2 regions of the Priestia sp. LL-8 genome follow, and region 2 is predicted to be linked to the other one. Evidence: a T-box and tRNA genes for the amino acid it is inferred to sense, from the RefSeq annotation. Region 2 holds a T-box; the other holds one or more tRNA genes.
What was found. A T-box is a leader RNA that pairs with one kind of tRNA and senses whether it is charged. The one in region 2 lies ahead of ileS (isoleucine--tRNA ligase), so its partner is inferred to be a tRNA-Ile.

Region 1 (5,416 bases), 2.1 Mb from region 2:
GACCTAAGCCGAGGCTGAAAAGCGTAGGCGATGGCCAACAGGTTGATATTCCTGTACCACCTCCCCGCCGTTTGAGTAATGGGGGGACGCAGTAGGATAGGGTAAGCGCGCTGCTGGATATGCGCGTTCAAGCAGTTAGGCTGATGAGTAGGCAAATCCGCTCATCGTAAAGGCTGAGCTGTGATGACGAGGGAATTATAGTACCGAAGTTCCTGATTCCACACTGCCAAGAAAAGCCTCTAGCGAGGCGGGAGGTGCCCGTACCGCAAACCGACACAGGTAGGCGAGGAGAGAATCCTAAGGTGATCGAGAGAACTCTCGTTAAGGAACTCGGCAAAATGACCCCGTAACTTCGGGAGAAGGGGTGCTCTGGTAGGGTGTATAGCCCGAGAGAGCCGCAGTGAATAGGCCCAGGCGACTGTTTAGCAAAAACACAGGTCTCTGCGAAGCCGCAAGGCGAAGTATAGGGGCTGACGCCTGCCCGGTGCTGGAAGGTTAAGAGGAGGGGTTATCCTTTGGGAGAAGCTCTGAATCGAAGCCCCAGTAAACGGCGGTCGTAACTATAACGGTCCTAAGGTAGCGAAATTCCTTGTCGGGTAAGTTCCGACCCGCACGAAAGGCGTAACGATCTGGGCACTGTCTCAACGAGAGACTCGGTGAAATTATAGTACCTGTGAAGATGCAGGTTACCCGCGACAGGACGGAAAGACCCCGTGGAGCTTTACTGTAGCCTGATATTGAATTTTGGTACAGCTTGTACAGGATAGGTAGGAGCCTGAGAAGCCGGAGCGCTAGCTTCGGTGGAGGCGTCGGTGGGATACTACCCTGGCTGTATTGAAATTCTAACCCGCGGCCCTGATCGGGCCGGGAGACAGTGTCAGGTGGGCAGTTTGACTGGGGCGGTCGCCTCCTAAAATGTAACGGAGGCGCCCAAAGGTTCCCTCAGAATGGTTGGAAATCATTCGTAGAGTGTAAAGGCACAAGGGAGCTTGACTGCGAGACCTACAAGTCGAGCAGGGACGAAAGTCGGGCTTAGTGATCCGGTGGTTCCGCATGGAAGGGCCATCGCTCAACGGATAAAAGCTACCCCGGGGATAACAGGCTTATCTCCCCCAAGAGTCCACATCGACGGGGAGGTTTGGCACCTCGATGTCGGCTCATCGCATCCTGGGGCTGTAGTCGGTCCCAAGGGTTGGGCTGTTCGCCCATTAAAGCGGTACGCGAGCTGGGTTCAGAACGTCGTGAGACAGTTCGGTCCCTATCCGTCGTGGGCGTAGGAAATTTGAGAGGAGCTGTCCTTAGTACGAGAGGACCGGGATGGACACACCGCTGGTGTACCAGTTGTCTTGCCAAAGGCATCGCTGGGTAGCTATGTGTGGACGGGATAAGTGCTGAAAGCATCTAAGCATGAAGCCCCCCTCAAGATGAGATTTCCCATAGCGTAAGCTAGTAAGATCCCTGAAAGATGATCAGGTTGATAGGTCAGAGGTGGAAGCGTGGCGACATGTGTAGCTGACTGATACTAATCGATCGAGGACTTAACCAAACTTTTAAAAGCGTAAGCTTTACTCAGCGAACTGTTATCTAGTTTTGAGAGAGCAATCTCTTGTCTGGTGGCGATAGCGAAGAGGTCACACCCGTTCCCATACCGAACACGGAAGTTAAGCTCTTTAGCGCCAATGGTAGTTGGGACTTTGTCCCTGTGAGAGTAGGACGTTGCCAGGCAATGAATAAGACCCCTTTTTATGCTCTTGTAAAAGAGTCTAGGGGTTTTTTATTTGGCTCATTTGTAAAAAACTTATATACAATACACACTGAATGTTGTGTATGATATTTGGAGGATTAGCTCAGCTGGGAGAGCACCTGCCTTACAAGCAGGGGGTCGGCGGTTCGATCCCGTCATCCTCCACCACCGTGCCGGTGTAGCTCAACTGGTAGAGCAACTGACTTGTAATCAGTAGGTTGGGGGTTCAAGTCCTCTTGCCGGCACCATTTATATCGGAGGGGTAGCGAAGTGGCTAAACGCGGCGGACTGTAAATCCGCTCCTTCGGGTTCGGCAGTTCGAATCTGCCCCCCTCCACCATCTTTATTGGGCTATCGCCAAGCGGTAAGGCAACGGATTTTGATTCCGTCATGCGTTGGTTCGAATCCAGCTAGCCCAGCCATAGAGAGCCATTAGCTCAGTTGGTAGAGCATCTGACTTTTAATCAGAGGGTCGAAGGTTCGAGTCCTTCATGGCTCATTTTAATAAGCGGAAGTAGTTCAGTGGTAGAACACCACCTTGCCAAGGTGGGGGTCGCGAGTTCGAACCTCGTCTTCCGCTCCATATAAAGCGCCCGTAGCTCAATTGGATAGAGCGTTTGACTACGGATCAAAAGGTTAGGGGTTCGACTCCTCTCGGGCGCGCCATAAACGGGAAGTAGCTCAGCTTGGTAGAGCACTTGGTTTGGGACCAAGGGGTCGCAGGTTCGAATCCTGTCTTCCCGACCATTTATGGGGCCTTAGCTCAGCTGGGAGAGCGCCTGCCTTGCACGCAGGAGGTCAGCGGTTCGATCCCGCTAGGCTCCACCAATTAAATTAAATAATTGTAACGAATAATATGGCGGTGTAGCTCAGCTGGCTAGAGCGTACGGTTCATACCCGTGAGGTCGTGGGTTCGACTCCCTCCGCCGCTACCATATAAGTTACATTTGTTATAAATATACGGAGGAATACCCAAGTCCGGCTGAAGGGATCGGTCTTGAAAACCGACAGGGGTGTTAAAGCCCGCGGGGGTTCGAATCCCTCTTCCTCCGCCATTTATTTATATCATATTCATATCATCGCGGGGTGGAGCAGTTCGGTAGCTCGTCGGGCTCATAACCCGAAGGTCGCAGGTTCAAATCCTGTCCCCGCAACCAAAGTGGTCCCGTGGTGTAGCGGTTAACATGCCTGCCTGTCACGCAGGAGATCGCGGGTTCGATTCCCGTCGGGACCGCCATTTACATAAAGGCTCGGTAGCTCAGTTGGTAGAGCAAAGGACTGAAAATCCTTGTGTCGGCGGTTCGATTCCGTCCCGAGCCACCATTTTAAGATGGCGATTGTGGCGAAGTGGTTAACGCACCGGATTGTGGTTCCGGCATTCGTGGGTTCGATTCCCATCAGTCGCCCCATCTTAAGTAACGCGGGTGTAGTTTAGTGGTAAAACCTCAGCCTTCCAAGCTGATGTCGTGAGTTCGATTCTCATCACCCGCTCCAAATAATGGGCCTATAGCTCAGCTGGTTAGAGCGCACGCCTGATAAGCGTGAGGTCGGTGGTTCGAGTCCACTTAGGCCCACCATATTCCACAGTAGCTCAGTGGTAGAGCTATCGGCTGTTAACCGATCGGTCGTAGGTTCGAGTCCTACCTGTGGAGCCATACTGGCCCGTTGGTCAAGCGGTTAAGACACCGCCCTTTCACGGCGGTAACACGGGTTCGAATCCCGTACGGGTCATCTTAAAAGCAGTTTGCATATGCAAACTGCTTTTTTTGTTTGTAAACAGAGTTTATTCTTTTGTCTAAACTCTATTTTTCGTTTTTCTATGATTGCCTCTCTCCGAATTGCATTTCTTATAGCACATCTATAAAAGCTTGTTCTAAATTTCGAAAAAAAACCTACAATAGTAATAACGGCATACTGTTTGTACAAAAGGAGGGGAATGCGTGAAAAAAATTGTTTGGTGGTCCATCGGAGTTTTTCTTGTGTATGGAGCGTGTATTTGGGTGTATTTATTCTATATAAGCGATACCTCTATTCCACAATCATTAAAGGGCACCAGCGTAGACCCGGCTACGTTTATGAATGCACGAGAACTTATGTTGACCGAAAAATATTCAAAAATTAGAGATGCACTCTTTTTTATCCGAATTCCATATGAGTGGCTAGGGTTTATTTTAATTTTAGTGTTAGGTGTATCTAAGAAAGTTAATAAGTGGTCTAAAGACATCAGCCGTTTCAGTCTTCTCCAAACTGCTATTTATGTATTTTGGTTATCCGTTCTGCTGCTGATCTATTCTTTTCCTATGGACTGGATTAGCTTTAAGCTTTCAAAGGCTTACCATATTACGACGCAACCTTTCCAAGGATGGATGAAGGATCTCTTTACAGATTTTTGGGTAAACTATGCCACCATGTTTTTAGTGATTGCTGTGTTATATGCATTCATTCGTAAGTTTTCAAAAAGATGGTGGCTGTATGCATGGCTAGTATCTATTCCATTTACGCTATTTTTGACGTTTATTCAACCAGTGGTTATCGATCCGTTATATAACGATTTTTATCCATTAAAGAATAAAGAGCTAGAGACGAAAATTTTACATTTAGCAGACGAAGCTCATATACCTGCTAAGCATGTATATGAAGTAAACATGTCTGAAAAAACGAACTCTCTCAATGCATATGTGACGGGAATAGGTTCTAATTCAAGAATTGTGTTATGGGATACTACTCTTAATAAATTAACAGAACGTGAAATTTTGTTTATCATGGCGCATGAAATGGGTCATTATGTAAAGAAACATATTTATGTGGGGATTGCTTCAGCATTAGTTTTATCGATCGTAGGTTTATGGCTAACGAAGCACTTAGCTCGCTTTGTGATTAAGAGATGGGGAAAAGCATTAAAAATTACTTCTCTTAGTGATTTAAATTCTTTACCGCTTATTCTACTTATTTTTTCTGTTCTTACATTTGCTGTGAGTCCGTTAACAAATATGCAGTCGCGTCATCATGAACTTCAATCTGACACGTACGCCATGGACCTAACAGGAGATAAGCAAGCTGCTATTAAAACGTTTCAGGACTTAACGAAATCAGGACTGTCTCAGGTAAATCCGCCGTATTTAGTGAAGATTTTCCGATATGGTCACCCAACAATACTGGAAAGAATTTCATTTGTTGAGAAGTATGAAAGAAATGAATAAGTGATATAAGAAAAAGTAAAGGATATATGAAGCCTTTTATACGTAGGTATTAATAGAAAAGCCTCCTTGCGAGTAGGAAAAAAATTCTAAAAGGAGGTTTCATTTTCGAAAGTACTGTTATATAATAACGTATGTAAAATAAAAACTGTTTTATAACAATAGGGAGGAATAGTTATTTGTGATTGAAAAGATAGCAGTCTAAATTCTCAGCGTATATTCACCTCAGCTAAGTCTTACTACATGTCCTTCAACTACTTACTTATTTCATCTACGTTCTCGCTAACACTATGGCAAACTGCTAATTTACTTCATCATGAAACAGACATATTCTAACTGCTGCGTTTTATATTTTTATGAATATAGAATTTTAAATTCATTAGGGGGTATAAAGAATGAAAGACATTCGTGTAAAAAACCTTGAAGAGAACTGGAAAAGCGATGAGCGTTGGAAAGGAATTGAACGTCCATATTC
Region 2 (5,416 bases):
ATTTGATCGAGGAGTTTTTACTTTTTCAGATCATAATGAGCTGTTAGTGGCAACTCAAGCGCACGGGACGAATGGATTTGAAGAATGGCTTATGAAGTTTCACGGGCAAAAGCTTAGAGATCCTATTCATCCGGCGTATCAGCCGAGTGAAGATTTTCTTGGGTGGCATGTTAGAGAAGTATTTAGGGGACCTGCTAGATATCAAGCAGGTGATATAAATTAATTTTTGTGAATGATAGATTGCTGCGTCTATAATTAGGAAGTGATTTACATATTGTAATGTCAGTTAAAATACGTTCAAGAAGATATAGACGGAGGAAGAAAGATGCTACGAAAAAGCGGTGCGAAACGAATACAGACTTGGTTTTACGATGAAGATCCAAATGGGATTAAAGTATCTGAGGTGCCGAATACAACGATACAGGCTGTATTCATTCCCAGAAATAGTTTGAAAGATTTAAAGGGTGAAAGCGAAGTAGAAAAGCCCGGCATTTATTTTTTATTTGGAGAAGATAAAGAGACATATATTGGAGAGGCAGAAGTGGGATATGAACGTTTAAGACAGCATGCTAGTCCATCAACAGGTAAAAGTTTTTGGGATGTGGCCGTGTTAATTGTCTCTAATGCTTCTCAAGATCAATTAGATAAAGTTGATGTAAAATACTTAGAACATATGTCTTATCTAGCAGCCATGCGCTCTGGTACATATGATATTAATCAAACCGTTCCCACAAAACCGTTTGTGCGTGAATTTAGACGAGACGACCTGACAGATATTTTTAATGTTATTAAAGTTTTACTTGGTGGGTTAGGCTTTTCAATTTTTGCGGATGCTTCAAATGGAATAGAATATGAAAGCGAAGCTGTACAGTCTGGTGACATACCAAAGATTGAAGCAGAGCAAGCGATAGAAAAGGTTGTTCAAGTTGAGACACATTTGTCAAAAGATATAAAATCAGTAATAGTAGAGGACGTTCTATATTGTAAGCGCCGAGATGCGTATGCGACCGGGAAATATGTTAGCGATGGATTTCTTGTCTATAAAGGAGCTTTGCTTGCGAGCGAACAACAGCTAGAAGGACCTAAACTTAAAAGGCACCAAGACCATATTAATACTTTCTTAGCAAACGGTGTATTAGAAATAAAAGATGGTAGATACGTGCTGGTACAAGATCAAATTTTTTCTTCTATCTCAGCTGCGGCAGTGTTTGTGACACAGCGAAGAAGCAGTGGAACTTCTGAATGGAAAGATAAGAACGGGATAACAGCGCGTAATAAAATCGATCAAATGTTAAGTGCAGAAACAAAATAACTTAGATCTAACCCTTTTGAGCTCAATAAGTATTTCAAAACATTGACATTCCCTTCCAAACCGCATACAATAGCTACTAATAAAAGCACACAAATTCGTTGAAGAGAATCAGTACGCTGCAAGTTTGTTTCACAGAGAGCCGGTGATAGCTGAAAGCCGGTGTTCAAGCTGCAGGGGAATATCCTCTCTGAGAAGTCAAACTGAACTGTAAGTAAGTTTGAACGGTAGTCTACCGTTAAAAAGAACGCGTATGATTGTACGTTGCTGAGTGCTATTGATGAACGGATCAATAGAAGCCAGGGTGGTACCGCGGTTTAAAACCCGTCCCTAGTCATAGGGACGGGTTTCTTTGTGTGCTTTTAACTTTAAAAGGAGTGGTATCACATGAAAGAAGTGAATGTAAGGGAGTCTTCGCAAGAGCGCGAACAGCGTATTCAGCAGCAGTGGCAACAAGGAAATGTGTTTCAGCAGTCGGTTCAAAACCGAGAAGGGCATCCTTCGTTTGTATTTTATGAAGGGCCTCCGACAGCAAACGGTTTGCCTCACGTGGGGCACGCGCTAGGCCGGACGATTAAAGACGTGGTGGCTCGTTATAAGACGATGACGGGGCATCAAGTGATTCGAAAAGCAGGCTGGGATACGCACGGACTGCCGGTTGAGCTCGGTGTTGAAAAGCAGCTCGGGATATCGGGGAAGCATGATATTGAAAAATACGGGGTAGAAGCTTTTATCAACAAGTGTAAGGAAAGTGTGTTTGTGTATGAAAAACAATGGCGCACGTTCACGGAGCAGCTTGGCTATTGGGTTGATATGGAAGACCCTTACATCACCTTAGAGAATTCATACATTGAAAGTGTATGGAACGTGCTTGGCACGATTCATGACAAAGGACTTCTTTATAAAGGCCACCGCGTATCACCTTACTGCCCGAGCTGTCAAACGTCGCTGAGTTCGCATGAAGTAGCGCAAGGGTATAAAGATGTAAAAGATTTAACGGTAACGGTGAAATTTAAAGTGAAAAACCGCGATAATGAGTATTTTTTAGGGTGGACGACAACGCCTTGGACGCTTCCGTCAAACGTGGCGCTTGCGGTGCATGAAGAGATGAACTACGTTCGCGCCCAGCAAGGCGGCAGCGTGTATATAGTGGCAGAAGCGCTCGCAGACAAAGTGTTAAAAGGAGAATATAGCGTTTTATCTCATCATAAAGGAAATGAGTTAAAAGGGATGTCGTATGAGCCGCCGTTTGATTTTGTGAACGTTGAAAAAGGTCATGAAGTCGTAACGGCTGATTACGTAACGGACCAAAGCGGAACAGGAGTTGTTCATTTAGCACCTGCATACGGCGAAGATGATTACAGAGTTGTAAAAGAAAACGGCTTTTCATTTGTGAACGTAGTGGATGAAAAAGGACAGTACACGTCTGAAGTGCCGCCTTTTCAAGGACGTTTCGTGAAAGACTGCGACGTTGATATCGTACGTTATTTAGCAAACGAAGGCGTGCTGTATCATAAAGAAAAGCATGAGCACAGCTATCCGTTTTGCTGGCGATGCGACTCGCCGCTTCTTTATTACGCAAATGAAAGCTGGTTTATCCAAACGACGGCGTTAAAGGAACAGTTTTTGAAAAACAATGAAAGCGTGACGTGGTACCCGGATCATATCAAGCACGGCCGCTTTGGCAACTTTTTAGAAAATATGGTGGACTGGAACATCAGCAGAAAACGCTACTGGGGAACGCCGCTGAACGTATGGGAATGCGGAGCATGCCAGCATCAAGTAGCCCCGAAAAGCATCAAAGAGCTTCAGGAACATGCGTCACATTCCGTGGATGACAGCATTGAACTGCATAAGCCTTACGTAGATGACGTGCAGCTGACGTGTCCGGTCTGCAGCGGAGAAATGAAGCGAACGCCGGAAGTCATTGACGTTTGGTTTGACAGCGGGTCGATGCCGTTTGCGCAGTATCACTATCCGTTTGAAAACAGCGAGCTGTTTCAAAAACAGTTTCCAGCAGACGTAATCGCAGAAGGAATTGATCAAACGCGCGGCTGGTTTTACAGCCTGATGGCAGTTTCAACGCTGTTTACAGGAAAAGCACCGTATAAGCGCGTTTTGTCTCTTGGTCACGTCTTAGATGAAAACGGTCAAAAGATGTCTAAAAGTAAAGGAAATGCGCTGGACCCTGTTGATCTTATTCATACATTTGGTGCCGATGCGCTTAGATGGGCGCTTTTAGCAGACAGTGCCCCGTGGAATCCGAAGAAATTTTCAGAGCGCGTCGTGCAGGAAGCGAAGTCAAAAGTCATTGATACACTTGTGAACGTGTACGGCTTTTACGTGCTGTACGCTAAGCTTGACGGCTATGACCCGAAGCAAACGTATGAATTGAAAAAAACAAAATTGGATGAGTGGATTCTTTCACGTTTACACAGCACGGTCAAGCGCGCAACAGTACATCTTGAAGATTACGGATTTACAAGTGCCGCTCGTGAAATCGCGGCATTTATTGAAGAGCTAAGCAACTGGTATGTACGACGTTCTCGCGATCGCTTTTGGTCAGAAGAGATGGATGGAGAAAAAGCAGCGGCTTACGATACGCTTCATGAAGTGTTAGTCACGCTTAGTCAGCTGTTAGCACCGTTTACGCCGTTTGTTGCGGATGACGTTCATGAAAATCTGACAGGAAAAAGCGTTCATTTAGCAGACTATCCTGTGTATGACTCCAACAAAGTGAACGAAAAGCTCGAAAAAGAAATGGCAGCGGTGCTTCAAGTAGTTGAACTAGGTCGAAGCATCCGAAATACGCATTCGTTAAAAGTAAAGCAGCCTTTGCAAAGTCTTTCGCTTGTGGTAACGGAAGAAGATGTAGAGTGGGAAGCATACCATGACGTCATCAAAGATGAGCTTAATGTGAAGAACTTTAACGTGGAGCAAGATGACGACAAGCTTGTTTCATACGTATTAAAACTGGATTTTAAACAGGCTGGACCGAAGTTTGGAAAACAAGTGAATGAGGTCAACCAAGCGTTAAAGAACCTTTCAGAAGAGCAAGGAAAAGAGTTTGTTGAACGAGGCAAGCTGAGTGTTACGCTTGCTTCAGGAGAAAACCTAACGCTTGAAACGGCAGAGGTACTTGTTGAAAAAGTACCAAAAGAAGGCTTTGCGGTTGCATCAAACGGCACGTATACTGCGATGTTGGATACGGCGTTAACCGAAGAACTCGTGCAGGAAGGAGTCGCTCGTGAAGTAATTCGAGCGGTCCAAGACTATCGCAAAAAGCTGGACTTACCCGTGAATTTACGTATCGATTTGGAGCTTAGCGGAGACGAAGAAGTGAAGGAAGCCGTTGCGAAGTTTGAAACGCTGCTTCAAGAAAATCTTCTGCTGCACAGTCTCAGTGTGACAGAAGCCATCAAAAACGGAGAGACGGTAAAAGTCGGAACAAAGCAAGTTACGCTTCGTATTTTAAATCAGAGCTGATAAAGAGAGGCAAAGATAAGTTGAAGTAATGTACGAACGGTTTATTTGTTAACCGTTCGTTTTTTCTGTTTTTATAGTGAACGTAGCTGCTTCTAGCTGTGGATTGGAGGGCAAGATGAAGACTCCTGCGGGAGAAGCGGAATAGGTGAGACCCCGCAGGAGCGAAAGCGACGAGGAGGCTCACCGGCCGCCCGCGGAAAGCGAAGTCTTGCACGGAAATCAACAGCGGGGTAACAAGTGATTCATACTAATCATTCACCCGATTTGTTCGTCTTTAGGTGAGATGAATTTCGGTATTTCTAAATCTCTCTTTTTACCTTTAATCAAACTGTCCGAGAACATTTTTAAGACTCGGCCAAACGATTTCAAAAGGAGCAGCTAACACATACTCTTTTCCGTTTTCATCTTTAAAGTGCTGTACAAAACGGTATTTTCCTACCTTGTAGTTAGGAGTTGCGATATCTAGTTTGAGTGATTTCCCTGGCTTTAGCGTGACGGTTTTATCAGGAAACTCTAATCCGTTTAGCACAACTTCGTACCACTTGCCGTCTTTTAAGTGATCCGCCGTATTTTCATAAGGAATTGTTAAGGTATGCGTCGAATTGTTTTGGATAACAAAAA

Region 1: it has a tRNA-Ile gene. The T-box ahead of ileS (isoleucine--tRNA ligase) is inferred to sense a tRNA for this amino acid. The anticodon was not compared.

What each region holds. Positions count from the first base shown of each region.
Region 1 is NZ_JAZAQH010000001.1:594,054-599,469, forward strand. It holds rRNA gene U9R83_RS03135 (23S ribosomal RNA) at 1-1,546, shown strand, start outside; rRNA gene rrf (5S ribosomal RNA) at 1,610-1,725, shown strand; tRNA gene U9R83_RS03145 (tRNA-Val) at 1,837-1,912, shown strand; tRNA gene U9R83_RS03150 (tRNA-Thr) at 1,917-1,992, shown strand; tRNA gene U9R83_RS03155 (tRNA-Tyr) at 2,001-2,084, shown strand; tRNA gene U9R83_RS03160 (tRNA-Gln) at 2,092-2,166, shown strand; tRNA gene U9R83_RS03165 (tRNA-Lys) at 2,171-2,243, shown strand; tRNA gene U9R83_RS03170 (tRNA-Gly) at 2,253-2,327, shown strand; tRNA gene U9R83_RS03175 (tRNA-Arg) at 2,334-2,410, shown strand; tRNA gene U9R83_RS03180 (tRNA-Pro) at 2,415-2,491, shown strand; tRNA gene U9R83_RS03185 (tRNA-Ala) at 2,497-2,572, shown strand; tRNA gene U9R83_RS03190 (tRNA-Met) at 2,603-2,679, shown strand; tRNA gene U9R83_RS03195 (tRNA-Ser) at 2,707-2,799, shown strand; tRNA gene U9R83_RS03200 (tRNA-Met) at 2,825-2,901, shown strand; tRNA gene U9R83_RS03205 (tRNA-Asp) at 2,906-2,981, shown strand; tRNA gene U9R83_RS03210 (tRNA-Phe) at 2,992-3,067, shown strand; tRNA gene U9R83_RS03215 (tRNA-His) at 3,078-3,153, shown strand; tRNA gene U9R83_RS03220 (tRNA-Gly) at 3,165-3,238, shown strand; tRNA gene U9R83_RS03225 (tRNA-Ile) at 3,245-3,321, shown strand; tRNA gene U9R83_RS03230 (tRNA-Asn) at 3,325-3,399, shown strand; tRNA gene U9R83_RS03235 (tRNA-Glu) at 3,404-3,475, shown strand; gene U9R83_RS03240 (M48 family metallopeptidase) at 3,685-4,944, shown strand; gene aceA (isocitrate lyase) at 5,337-5,416, shown strand, end outside.
Region 2 is NZ_JAZAQH010000001.1:2,660,815-2,666,230, reverse strand. It holds gene U9R83_RS13580 (phosphorothioated DNA-binding restriction endonuclease) at 1-223, shown strand, start outside; gene U9R83_RS13575 (GIY-YIG nuclease family protein) at 326-1,312, shown strand; T-box leader at 1,402-1,644, shown strand; gene ileS (isoleucine--tRNA ligase) at 1,697-4,795, shown strand; gene U9R83_RS13565 (immunoglobulin-like domain-containing protein) at 5,115-5,416, opposite strand, start outside.